4 regions of the Streptomyces sp. NPDC096193 genome follow, and region 1 is predicted to be linked to each of the others. Evidence: riboswitches for the same ligand, from Rfam matches in the RefSeq annotation. Region 1 holds a riboswitch; each other region holds the start of a gene.
The links. Region 1 has a riboswitch for cyclic di-AMP ahead of ABTX78_RS02255 (C40 family peptidase). Riboswitches for the same ligand answer to the same signal wherever they lie in the genome.
Positions count from the first base shown of each region.

Region 1 (3,201 bases):
CTCCCCATCATAACCGCCTGTACGTCCTGTACATTTTGCACAGACCGTGCCAGGCGCGCACGGAGGAGACGCACTCATGGAGAAGAGGCTCGCCATGCACCGTCCGGTCGCCCGTCATGTCCTGCCGCAGTTCACCGAGCGCACGAGTTCGGGGACCCGCACGCTCGACCCGTACGCCAAGCTCCTGGAGGAGCGGATCGTCTTCCTCGGAACCGAGGTGGACGACACCGCGGCCAACGATGTGATCGCCCAGCTCCTGCACCTCGAGTACGCGGCCCCGGACCGGGACATCTCGCTGTACATCAACTCCCCCGGCGGCTCGCTCAGCGCCATGGCCGCGATCTACGACACGATGCAGGTCGTCACCTGCGACGTGGAGACGACCTGCCTGGGCCAGGCCGCGTCGACGGCCGCCCTGCTGCTCGCCGCCGGCGCGCCGGGGAAACGGATGGCACTGCCGGGTGCGCGGATCGTCGTGCAACAGCCCGCGATCGAGGAGCCGTTGCGGGGCCAGCCGTCCGATCTGGACATCGCGGCACAGGAGTTGCTGCGGCTGCGGGCCCAACTGGCCGCGATGCTCGTGACGCACACCGGCCAGGCGGCCGAGCGGATCGCGGCCGACCTGGAGCGCGTCAAGGTCTTCGACGCCGAGGCGGCCAAGGAGTACGGGCTGCTGGATCACGTCATCCGGAACCGCAAGACGTCGCTCTCCGCGCCCGGTTCACGGTGAGTGCGCGCGATGCTGCTGCCCGAACTGCCACCGCTGCCCGCGCTGACACGCGCCGAGGGCGAACTGATCGACAGCTATCTCGAAGGCGTCGACCTGCTGGGCCGGATCAATCCGGCCCGCGCAACCCACACGTACGGCGCACTGCGTGCGGCCCAGGCGCTCATCGGCCGGGCGAGCGCCCTGCGGGACGCCCTGACGCTCATGCACCTGCGCGGCGAGAGCGAGGTGCACCCGGCGACTCTCGGCCAGGCGCTGCGGGTTCTCGACGGCGACCGGAGGACGCGACGAGTGACCTTGCCGCCCTCGACGGAGAACTGACGGCGCCTCGGATGGCGTCAACCGCCAAATGTGTATGAGATTTTGTACCCCATTCGGTGGAGTCGTTGCACCCTATATGCCTACGGTCAACTTGCGCACCATGACTACCGATCTGGCGGAATGACACATTCCGGTGCTGGTACGGGCGTCCTCGGTTGTCGCTCGGCGAGCCGCGGAACACCTCTGTCCACCCGAACAGGTGAGTGGTGGCGAAACTCACATATCGCCGTTTCAGCTCGGAAATCCGGCACTCCATGGGTCAAGATCCCTGGGACGACAAGCCCCCGTCACCTCGGCGGGGCGGTCCGGGCGGACGCCGAGTCCTGCCGCCGATCCGGACGTCTGGTCGACAGAAGTGCTTCGGCAGGAGTGGAGGACCCGAGCAACACGGGGCAGCCGGAAAGTCCGGCCGTCCCTCGGGGTGAAGCCGCACTATGCAGCCGGGCACCTTCGTCCGCCCGAACCCGACAGGTCATCCTTCACAGGCGGCTGACGAAGGGTTGCGCATGAGTGCGCAGAAGCATGTCCCGTTCTTGATGACACGGGCGGGTGCCGTATCGGCCCTGACCCTGGCCGCCGTCGGCGGCTCCATGCTCGTGCCGGGTGCCTCGTCGGAGGCGTACGCAGCAACCACCCACGCCGGCAAGGCGTTGAAGGTGGCCGCGTCGAAGAAGGGCGCGCCGTACAAGTACGGCGCCATGGGCCCCTCCCGCTTCGACTGCTCCGGCCTGACGCTGTACTCGTACAAAAGGGCGGGCAAGAAGCTCCCCCGTACGGCCCAGCAGCAATACAACAAGACGCGCCATATCAGGGCCTCTTCACGGCAGGTGGGAGACCTCGTCTTCTTCCATTCCGGCAGCAGCGTCTATCACGTGGGTATCTACGCCGGCAGCGGGAAGATCTGGCACTCCCCCAAGACCGGTTCCTGGGTGAAGCTGGAGAAGATCTGGACCAAGAGCGTCTGGTACGGGCGCGTCGGCTGACGGCGCGCCATCAAGGGTGTACCGGCGGGCGGTTGTCCCGGCCCGCCGGTGTGCCCGGTGTCCCGGCCCGCCGGTGTGCCCGGGCAACGCCCGGTGCCGTGATGCCCCGTGCCGTGACGCCCGGTGCCGATAAGGACGCATGCCGATGAGGACGCGTGCCCATGACGCCGGGCCTCAGTGCGTCAGCGGCTGGACGAGCAGTGTCGCGCCCAGCGCCGTGAGCGCGCCGCCGGTGACGCCCTCCACGGTACGGGTGGCCCGCGGCCTGCGCAGCCATGGGCCGAGCCGGTCCACCAGCAGCGCCACCAGAGGGAACCAGGCCAGGGCGAGCGCGACGACGATCGTCGCCAGCAGCAGCGTGCGCGGCAGTACTGGGGCGCCCGCCGGCACGAACTGCGGCAGCAGGCTGAGGAAGAGCACCGGGGCTTTCGGGTTCAGCACATTGGTCAGGAATCCCTGCCGCAGAGCGCGACGGGTCCCGCCGGCCGTCGCCCCGCCCTCGTCCGCCACGACGGGCCGGGGCCGCAGCGCCGAGCGCACCGCCCGCACTCCCAGGTAGAGCACATACGCTCCGCCGGCGATCTGGAGCGTGCGGAAGAGAACCGGCACGGCGACGAGAACCGCCGCGAGCCCGGCCACCGCCAGCGCGGTGTGCACCAGCAGACCTCCTGCCACCCCGACGGCCGAGGCCACGCCGGCGCGCCGCGAGGCCAGCGCGTTGCGTACGACGACGGTGAAGTCCGCGCCCGGCATGGCGACCATGCCCGCGGCTATCCCGGTGAAGGCAACCAGTTGAGCGTCCATGGCAGCCATCCTGGACCTGCGCAGACCTTAGTGTGTATGGGGAATTTCCTGGGTCTGACCAAAGAAACGCTTTAGGGGTGCCATGTACGACCCGACACGGCTCGCGGCGCTGGTGGCGGTCGCCGAGGCCGGTTCGATCACCCAGGCCGCCGTGCGCCTCGGCTACACCCCGCCCGCGCTCTCCCAGCAGCTGGCCAAACTGGAGTGCGAGGCGGGCGCGGCCCTCCTGGTCCGGCACCATCGCGGTACCCGCCTCACCGCCGCGGGCGAGGTGCTCGCGACCCGCGCCCGGCGAGTGCTGGACGAGATGGACCAGGCGCGTCACGAGCTGGCCCGGCTGTCGGGACTGTCCGGCGGACGGCTGCG
Region 1 covers NZ_JBEOSJ010000001.1:494,999-498,199, forward strand. The annotation lists gene ABTX78_RS02245 (ATP-dependent Clp protease proteolytic subunit) at 95-730, shown strand; gene ABTX78_RS02250 (hypothetical protein) at 740-1,048, shown strand; cyclic di-AMP (ydaO/yuaA leader) riboswitch at 1,395-1,551, shown strand; gene ABTX78_RS02255 (C40 family peptidase) at 1,555-2,031, shown strand; gene ABTX78_RS02260 (LysE family translocator) at 2,206-2,835, opposite strand; gene ABTX78_RS02265 (LysR family transcriptional regulator) at 2,918-3,201, shown strand, end outside.

Region 2 (3,201 bases), on a different contig from region 1:
GAGTACATCGCCGTCGTCCGCGTCCTCGCAGTCATGGACGTGCACCACGTTCCAGCCGGGGCGGCCGCGTTCCCGCGGCAACCGCTCGATGCGCCAGGCCCGCCGCGACTCACCCGCCTCCACCGCGGGGGTTGCCGCGGGGATGAGCACCCCGTCCGGCTCGGGTGCGGGTGCCGCGGCAGCGGGCGGTACCGCAGCGGCAGTTGCGGACGCGGACGCCGGTGCCGCCTGCTGGGTGGGGATGTCCTCGTACGGGACACCCTCCATGGGCCGGACGTATTCGGCGGGCACCCACAGCGCCAACTCGGCCGGCTCCACCCACTCCTCGGCCGTCGTCCGCCACATGGGCACACCGACCTGGTACATCCATCCGCGCGAGGTCTGGAGCCGGGAGTGCACCAGGCCACGGACCTCCTGTCCGTCCGGGAGAACCACCACGATCGGCGGCAGCGGGTCTGCGTTCATCCCCCCACCGTACGTCGTGACCCCTGAGCGGCGCGGGTCACCGGTTCGAGGGACAACTGCCCCCGTATGCCCATGGACGCCGGCGCGGAGGGAACACGGGTAGAGACGGACCGGCGTCCACCCCGAGGAGACCGCACGATGAGTACCGAACTGACGGTCACTCTGATCGTCGCAGCGGCTGTGGTTCTGGCGATGCTGGTGGTGACCGTGGTGCTGGCGGTCAGGGTGGTGAAGGCGCGCGCCGTGCTGCGCGAGGCCGGGGTGCCGCTGAAGAACAAGGCACTCTTCTGGGGCTCGCTCGTCTACGCCGTCAGCCCGGTCGATCTGCTTCCAGACCCCATCTTTCTCGACGACATAGGAGTGCTCCTGCTGGCGCTGCGGGCTCTGCACTCCGCGGCGGCCGCGGCGCGTGGGCCTCTGCAGGGCTCCGTCCGACGCCGGCGGTCGCTCGAGAAGCCCCTGGAGAAACTCTGAGGTTCGCGAAAGCGCCGAGGCGCCGGTCCCCCGTCAGGTGGGACCGGCGCCTCGGCGCTGCTGGGCCGCGCCGTGTCAGGCCTCGGCTCAGTGGGCGGCGGCTCAGTAGGGACCGTTCACGTTGTCGATCGAGCCGTAGCGGTCGGCGGCGTAGTTGCACGCGGCGGTGATGTTGGCGACGGGGTCGTAGCTGTCCATCGCCGTGCCGGGCACGTGGTAGGCCAGGAACGTCGGCTGGATGACCTGGAGCAGACCCTTGGAGGGGGTTCCGGCCGCAGCGTTGGAGTCCCAGTTGTTGATCGCCAGCGGGTTGCCCGAGGACTCACGCATGATGTTGCGGTGGATGCCCTCGTACGAGCCGGGGATGCCGTGCTGGGCCATGACGTCCAGCGACTCCTTGATCCAGCCGTCGAGGTCGTTCGTGTAGCTCTTGGCCGGTGCGGCCTGCTCGGCCGGCGCGGCCTTCGCAACGGTCTCGACGGCCGGCGTGGACGCCCGCTCGGAGCGGTCCGCCCGCTCGGTGGAGGTCCTGGCCGGGGTGGGGGCGTCCGCCGTGGCCTTCTTGCCGACGGAGAGCTTCAGGCCGGGGTGGATGAGTGCCGGGTCCGCGCCGACGGCTCTGCGGTTGTCCTGGTAGAGCTTCTTCCAGCCGCCGCTCACGGCGAGCTGGTCCGCGATCGAGGACAGGGAGTCACCGGCGACGACCGAGTAGGTCGAGGGGGCCTTCTTCGCGGGAGCCGGCGCGGCGGGGGCCACGGCCTGGTGGCCCAGGGACGGGTGCGTCGTCGCCGGGGCGGCGCCGGCGGTGGTCGCCCCGATCACCGGGAGGACCAGAGCGGCCCCACCCGTGCCCGCGGCGACAATGCCCCGGGTCAATGAACTGGTCTTGGGACGGCGGTGCTTACCCTTTGCAGCCATGACGCATTCCTCTCCGTCGCCTGCGAGGTGAGCTGTCGGGTGCGGACTGGAGATGCCCGGCCGCATTGAATGCGACTTGACCCCGAGCCGTTCCGGGTTACGGATCGGCGGCTTACCTGGTTCCCCCGCTCCTGCCATGGGTCAGTGGTCGTGGTTTACGGGTGGCGGCAGGATTCGGCGTTCCACCCGGATTGACCGTGACGTTAAGCGAGGCGAGCCGGACGGAACAAGCCCCGAATTCCCGACGTAAACCCCCCGGGATGATCCAATGGGGGTAAATACCGCCGGGCCGCATCGGGCGAGAGGTTCAACTTTCTTTACACAGAACAGATCTGGGCCGACGGGCATTGATCGCGATTTCCCTGCGGAGTGACCCATTTCACTGCAACCAATTGCGAAGTCGAGCAGTCCGCGGGGCCGCACGAAAGAAAGTAAATCCCCTCCGGTTCCCCTAATTCGGACATTGCGCCGCATGGCGAATAATTACCTATGCCATGACTTTTCGGACATAGCCCTGCCCTTTATGCCCGTTTTTCGCGGCCCTCCGCCGTCCGAGCCCCGCATCCGACGCCGCGCGCTGTCCACCGGCAATCACGGAGCAGCCCTCAGCGGAGGTAGTTGTAGACCGTCGCCCGGGAGACGCCCAGGAGGTCCGTGAGCGCCTGCACCGAGTGCTTCACCTGAAGAAAGCCGCGCTCTTTGAGCGAACGCACCAATGCACGCCGGGATGCGGCATCGAGGCTGCGCGGGGTATGACCCCGCGCGGCAGAGAACTCCTCGACAACCGCGCGCAGTTCGCCGCTGCTGCGGGCCCGGAGAGTTTCCTCCAGCGATACGTCGGGCTCCTCGGTTCGCACCAGTCCGGCGAGGCTCCGGGCCGCCGTGGCGAAGAGGGAGACATCCAGATTGAGGCAGATCGCCGCCACATAGTCGCCCCTGCTGTTCTTGAGACCGATGGAAGTGCTCTTGGCGGGACGGCCGTCGGGAAAGCGATTGGGGTAATTCTGAAGAACGCTCGGGTAGTCGGGATCCGCGATCCGGGCGAGGCCGAGTTCGGTCGCCGGGTCACCCACGGTGCGGCCGGACAGGTTGTTCTCGATCGCCCGGACGGCATGGTCCGGATCGCGGAGGTCGTGCAGGACGACCTCGCAGAGCCCCGGGAACATCCGCCCCAGTGCGACGACGATCTTCTCCCCTTCGCGCAGGAGAAGTTCGTCCTCCGCGCGCTCGTGCCCCCGGGCCGCGGCGCTCACGCGACAGTGCCTTCCGTGAACACGTTCCCCATCGCGGTCGCCGCCTTGAGCCCGGAACCGGTCAGCACCACCACCATCGTCTCTCCTTCGC
Region 2 covers NZ_JBEOSJ010000036.1:26,165-29,365, reverse strand. The annotation lists gene ABTX78_RS33050 (DUF6233 domain-containing protein) at 1-465, opposite strand, end outside; gene ABTX78_RS33045 (DUF1232 domain-containing protein) at 604-939, shown strand; gene ABTX78_RS33040 (transglycosylase SLT domain-containing protein) at 1,042-1,857, opposite strand; cyclic di-AMP (ydaO/yuaA leader) riboswitch at 1,860-2,014, opposite strand; gene ABTX78_RS33035 (helix-turn-helix transcriptional regulator) at 2,463-3,110, opposite strand; gene ABTX78_RS33030 (threonine synthase) at 3,107-3,201, opposite strand, start outside.
Region 2: another riboswitch for cyclic di-AMP. It lies ahead of ABTX78_RS33040 (transglycosylase SLT domain-containing protein); the one in region 1 lies ahead of ABTX78_RS02255 (C40 family peptidase).

Region 3 (3,201 bases), on a different contig from region 1:
GGTGGGCCTCAACCAGGCGGACGACCAGACGGTGAACAACCTCAAGATCGGCATCAAGCTGGCGGTGCTGGTGGTGATCCTGGGTCTGGTCTACGTCAAGCGGGACGAGGAGTCGGTGGAGAAGCCGCTGTTCGCCGCGGTGGGCGGGCTGACGGTCGCGAACATCTTCATCGCCACGCTGTGGACGTGAGCGCGCCGCACCGGACATGAGAGCGCCCGGGCTCCGGGCGCTGGGGGCATGAGAACGCCCGGGCACCCTCGGGCCCGGGCGTCCGGTGTGCGGCCGGCTCAGGCCGGGCGAACACTGCCGTGGATCGGCATGGAGAAGATCGACTCCTCGCGGACATTCGACCCCGGCTTCGGGGCGTGGATCATCTTGCCGTCACCGATGTAGATGCCCACGTGGCTGATGTCGTCGTAGAAGAAGACCAGGTCCCCCGGGAGCAGATCCTTCGTCTCGACCCGCTTGCCCGTCTTCACCTGGTCCCAGGTCGTGCGCGGCAGGCTCACCCCCGCCGTCTTCCAGGCGGCCTGCGTCAGCCCCGAGCAGTCGTACGAGCTGGGACCGGCCGCGCCCCAGACGTACGGCTTGCCGATCTGGGCGCGCGCGAAGCCGAGGACCTTGGCGGCCTTGGCGGTGGAGGTGCCGTCGGAAGAACCGGAACCGGAACCGGATCCGGAGCCGGAGCCGGAACCCGTGCCGGTCCCGGGCGCCGTGCCCGTACCGCCGCCCTGGTTCTGCTCACGCTCCTTCTCCCGGCGCTGCCGCTCCGCCTCGGCCTTCGCCTCCTGCTCGGCCTTCTGCTCCGCCTTGCGGCGGGCCTCCTCCGCCTTCTTGCGCTCGATCGCGGCCAGCCGCGCCTTCTCCTCGGCGGTCAGCCTCGACAGCAGTTCGCGCGCCTCGGCGAGCTTCCCCTGCACGTCCTGCTTGCTGGTGCGCAGCGCCCGCTGCGACCGGGTGAGGGACTCCAGGCTCTCGGTCGCCGCGGCTCGCTGCTTGGCGGCGGCGGCCCGCTGGGTCTCGTAGTCGGCGATCACATCCCGCTGACGGTCCGTCATGCGGTCCATCAGCTGGGTCTGGTCGAAGTACTGCTGGGGGCTGTCCGCGAAGAGCAGCGCGGCGGTCGGGGTGACCGCGCCCGTGCGGTACTGCGCGGCCGCGTAGGTGCCGAGGACCTGCCGGGACTCGTTCAGCTTCTCCGTGCGCCGCGCGTTCTCGTCGAGGAGCTTGCCGACCTGCCGCCGCTTCTCCTCCGTCGCCTCTTTCACCTGGTTGTACTTCTGCGTCTCGGTGCCGGCCTGCCGGTACAGGTCATCGACCTTCTTCTGCACCTCTTCGACCGACGGCTTCGGGTCGCTCGGCGCCGCGTTGGCGCTCTGCGTCGACAGCAGCGTGACGGATGCGAGGGCTGCCGTCGTGAAACCGACGGCGGGGGAGGTCTTCACGGTTCGACTTCGCGTTCTGCGATGCGACGCCAAGGCCGACATCTCCTTCTTCCGTTGACCGCCTACCGGGTTAGCTGTCGGGTTCGGGCGGAACGGAAGATCGCCCTACGGACCGTGCTGGTGCGGGTCCGATTCACCCCGGTTGTGCATGGTGGGTCCCCGGTTCCGAACTTCTTTGGGAAAAGCTCGAATTCGGCGCTGACTGCCCGTTTGGCGTGGATCGCCGCGGGGGACGGGCTGCCTGATCGAGCACGCTAACCAACTCGTGTGGCTCCTGTGAAGGTTGATGTTCGATATGCCCGATACATTTTCGTGACCTTATCGATCGGGCGGTCGGCATGCTCGCCGAGTGACGCAATGCGTTCGAAAAGGTGCAGAGTGTGGCCGGAGTCGCGCGTGATCGGGTGCATCGGTGGTACGGGAGCGGACGTACGGCTTCGAACGCGCCGCGTCGTCCCGGCGCTCGGGGACGCACCGCCGTGACGCCCGGGCGGGGTCGCGGCGGCCGTATGGCAATGCGGCCGCGAGCTGTCAGTGCCGCGGCCTAGACTCGTAGAGCGATGAGCAGCCTCTTTGACGACAGTTTCCTGGCGAACCTCCAGCACACCTCGGAGGAGCCCCCGCCGCACCCCGAGGAGCCCGGAGACGGGCCCGGAGAGGAGATCCCGGACGATCTCTTCCAGGGTGCGTTCGACGTGCCCCCGGCCCGGGACGCCCACCACGGCAACGGCGCCCCGCGCACGATCGTGGACCCCGCGGCCCTGCTGGACGGACTGAACGAACAGCAGCGCGCCGCCGTGGTGCACACCGGATCGCCGCTGCTCATCGTGGCCGGCGCCGGTTCCGGCAAGACCCGGGTGCTCACGCACCGGATCGCTCATCTGCTGGGGACGCGCAGCGTCCACCCCGGCCAGATACTGGCCATCACCTTCACCAACAAGGCCGCCGGCGAGATGAAGGAGCGCGTCGAGCAGCTGGTCGGCCCGCGCGCCAACGCGATGTGGGTCATGACCTTCCACAGCGCCTGCGTCCGCATCCTGCGCCGGGAGTCCAAGAAGCTCGGCTTCACCTCGTCGTTCTCGATCTATGACGCGGCCGACTCCAAGCGACTGATGGCGCTCGTCTGCCGTGATCTGGATCTCGACCCCAAGAAGTTCCCGCCGAAGGCCTTCAGCGCCAAGATCTCGAACCTCAAGAACGAGCTGATCGACGAGGAGAGCTACGCCGACCAGGTCGGCGGAGGCAGCGAGGCCGAGGGCTCCGGCGGAGGCTTCGACAGGACGCTGGCCGAGGCGTACCGGATGTACCAGGCGCGGCTGCGCGAGGCCAACGCCCTGGACTTCGACGACATCATCATGACCACCGTCCACCTGCTCCAGGCGTTCCCGGACGTCGCCGAGCACTACCAGCGGCGCTTCCGCCATGTGCTGGTGGACGAGTACCAGGACACCAACCACGCTCAGTACACGCTCGTACGCGAGCTGGTGGGCACCGGGCAGGAGGACCTGCCCCCCGCCGAGCTGTGCGTCGTCGGCGACGCCGACCAGTCGATCTACGCCTTCCGCGGCGCGACCATCCGCAACATCCTCCAGTTCGAGGAGGACTACCCGGACGCGAAGACGATCCTGCTGGAGCAGAACTACCGCTCGACCCAGACGATCCTCTCCGCCGCCAACGCCGTCATCGAGCGCAACGAGAGCCGCCGTCCCAAGAACCTGTGGACGAACGCCGGCGCGGGCGCCCGGATCACCGGTT
Region 3 covers NZ_JBEOSJ010000003.1:306,356-309,556, forward strand. The annotation lists gene ABTX78_RS06865 (hypothetical protein) at 1-190, shown strand, start outside; gene ABTX78_RS06870 (C40 family peptidase) at 289-1,488, opposite strand; cyclic di-AMP (ydaO/yuaA leader) riboswitch at 1,491-1,654, opposite strand; gene pcrA (DNA helicase PcrA) at 2,007-3,201, shown strand, end outside.
Region 3: another riboswitch for cyclic di-AMP. It lies ahead of ABTX78_RS06870 (C40 family peptidase); the one in region 1 lies ahead of ABTX78_RS02255 (C40 family peptidase).

Region 4 (3,201 bases), on a different contig from region 1:
CACACGTGGCAGCGCGCGCGGGTGATCCCGGACGCCGCCGCCGACCGGCCCGTGCTCTACAACTCCTGGGAGGCCACCAACTTCGACATCTCGGAGGACCAGCAGCGCGCGCTCGCCCGGCGGGCCGCGGACATGGGCGTCGAGCTGTTCGTGGTCGACGACGCCTGGTTCGGGCAGCGGACGAGCGATCGCGCCGGCCTCGGCGACTGGACCCCCAACCCGGACCGCTTCCCGAACGGTCTGCGGCCGCTCGCGGACGAAGTGCACGACCTGGGCATGCAGTTCGGCATCTGGGTCGAGCCGGAGATGGTCAACGCCGACAGCGGTCTCTACCGGGCGCACCCCGACTGGGTGCAGCACCACCCCGGACGGACCAGGACCGAGCTCCGCAACCAGCTCGTCCTGAACCTGGCCCGCCAGGACGTGCAGGGCTACCTGTGGGAACAGTTGGACACGCTGCTCACCAGCGCACCGATCGACTACGTGAAGTGGGACTTCAACCGCTGCTTCACGGACGCCGGCTGGCCCGGTGAGGACTATCCGCAGCGGTTGTGGGTGGAACACGTCGACGCCCTCTACGCGCTTCTGGAGCGGCTGCGGGCCGCACACCCCGGTGTGGCGTTCGAGTCCTGCTCCGGCGGCGGCGGCCGGATCGATCTGGGCATCCTCTCCCGCACCGACCAGGTGTGGACTTCGGACAACACCGACCCGCTGGACCGGCTCGCCATCCAGGACGGCTTCACCCAGATCCACCCCGCGCGGGTGATGGCCGCCTGGGTCACCGACAGCCCCAACGTCCAGCTCAACGGGCGGTTCAGCAGTCTGCGCTTCCGCTTCGTCAGCGCGATGGCGGGTGTGCTCGGGGTGGGTGGCGACCTGACCGAGTGGACCGAGGAGGAGCTGACCGAGGCGCGCGACTGGGTGGAGCTCTACAAGAAGATCCGGCCGGTCGTGCAGCACGGAGACCTCTACCGGCTGCGGGCGCCGGAGGGCGGGCTCAGCGCCGTGCAGTACACGCGCGGGGACGAGACCGTCGTCCTCGCCTGGCTCCAGGCGCAGCACTACGGCGAGCAGCCGCCGCGGCTGAGGCTGCGCGGTCTCGACCCGGCCGCCGCCTACCAGAGCCCGGACACGGCGCAGGTGCACCGGGGATCGGTGCTGCTGCACCACGGGCTGCGGACCGGGCTGACGGGTGACATGGACGCCACGGTGATCAGGTTGCGCCGAATTGGCTGATACCGCTCACCATTATTTGCATCTGGGTTTTCTGTCCGAATTGAACTGTTCGCCATAGCCTGCCCCGTCTGGAATAGAGATGGGAAAAGGCCCGTGAGCAGGATCTCATTCGTGACGGACCGTGGCGGATCCGCCGGCCAGAACTGCGACATCAGAAGGAAGTTGACGCTCCTTCGTCCACGGAGTGTGACCGGAATTTCCCGTCCGATATGCATGTGGCCCGTGATCGGAAAAAGAGGTGGCTTGTTCCCGTCCGCAATGCTCGCTTACGGTCACGGCAATCCGGACGGACCGCCTAATCCTGCCGCCGACCGGAATACCCACCCACCCACGTGTGGCAGGAGCGGGGGACCCAGGTAGTACGCCGTCCGGTGCTCCGGACGGCTCGGGGTGAAGTCACGCAGCAACGTGACCGGGCATCTCCAGCCCGAACCCGACAGCTCACCTCGCCGGCGCCGGAGAGGAATGCGCCATGCCCGGAAAGGGTAAGCACCGCCGTCCCAAGTCCCGTTCCATCTCCCGCGGTTTCGTCGCCGCGGGCACCGGTGGCGCAGCCATCGCCCTCCCGCTGATGGGTGCGGCAGGCGCCCACGCCGCGGACAAGGCCGCTCCCGCCGCGGCCCCGGCCGTCGCTCCGCAGAAGGCGGCCGCGGCTCCGGCCGCTTCCACCGCGCAGAAGCAGGCCGCCCCCACGTCGTACCGCGTCGTCGCCGGTGACTATCTGTCCAAGATCGCCGCCGAGCACGACGTGCGCGGCGGCTGGCAGAAGCTGTACGCGGACAACCGCGCCGCCGTGGGCGACGACCCCGCGCTGATCCACCCGGGCCTCAAGCTCACCCTCGGCGCCAAGGCCGAGGAGCGGCCCGCCGAGAAGCCGGCACAGAAGGCTGCGCCCGCGAAGCCGAAGGCCTCGGACACCGAGGACCGCGCCTCCCGCGGCGAGTCCCGCGCGAGCGAAACGGCCTCGAAGGCCTCGACGAGCGACTCGGCCGAGTCCGCGCCGCAGGAGAACGCCTCCGGCTACTCCGCGCCGCTGGACTCCGCCGCCGTCACGACCCCCTACCGCGCTTCCGGCGCCATGTGGTCCAGCGGCTACCACACCGGTATCGACTTCGCCGCGTCCACCGGCACCACGGTCAAGTCCGTGGGCCCGGGCAGCGTCGTCTCCGCCGGGTGGAGCGGTGCGTACGGCAACGAGGTCGTCATCCAGCACACCGACGGCACCTACTCCCAGTACGCCCACCTCTCGTCGCTGACCGTCTCCGCGGGTCAGAACGTGAGCGGTGGACAGCAGATCGGCCTCTCGGGCTCCACGGGCAACTCCAGTGGCCCGCACCTGCACTTCGAGATCCGCACCGGCCCGAGCTACGGCTCGGACATGGACCCGGTGTCGTACCTGCGCCAGCACGGCGTTTCTCTCTGACGTACGCACAACGTCCGAATCCCCTCGTACCGACCATTTCGGCACGAGGGGATTCGGCGTATTCCGCGCTTGTCGAAACTTGACCGGTGGCAAAGATCACGCACCGTCAACCCCTCCTTACGGTCGCGTAGGCCACACCCGTGAGGACAGGATGAGTCCTTGTGGCAGACGATTCGAGAACAGACGAAACAGGCGCAATCGGGTCGTACGCGGCGATCGGTGACAGCTTCACCGAAGGCGTCGGGGACCCGGGACCGGACGGGGCGTTCGTCGGCTGGGCGGACCGGTTCGCGGTCCTGCTCGACGACCGGATGCCCGAACACACCTTTCGCTACGCCAACCTCGCCGTGCGTGGCCGGCTGCTCGACCAGATCGTCGCGGAGCAGGTGCCGCGGGCGAAGGAACTCGCCCCCGACCTGGTGACGTTCTGCGCCGGCGGCAACGACATCATCCGCCCGGGCAGCGACCCCGACCATGTGGCCGAACGATTCGAGCGGGCCGTCGCCGACCTCACGGGCGCCGTCGGGACGGTGATGGTCACC
Region 4 covers NZ_JBEOSJ010000017.1:6,562-9,762, forward strand. The annotation lists gene ABTX78_RS23510 (alpha-galactosidase) at 1-1,236, shown strand, start outside; cyclic di-AMP (ydaO/yuaA leader) riboswitch at 1,552-1,704, shown strand; gene ABTX78_RS23515 (M23 family metallopeptidase) at 1,709-2,659, shown strand; gene ABTX78_RS23520 (SGNH/GDSL hydrolase family protein) at 2,821-3,201, shown strand, end outside.
Region 4: another riboswitch for cyclic di-AMP. It lies ahead of ABTX78_RS23515 (M23 family metallopeptidase); the one in region 1 lies ahead of ABTX78_RS02255 (C40 family peptidase).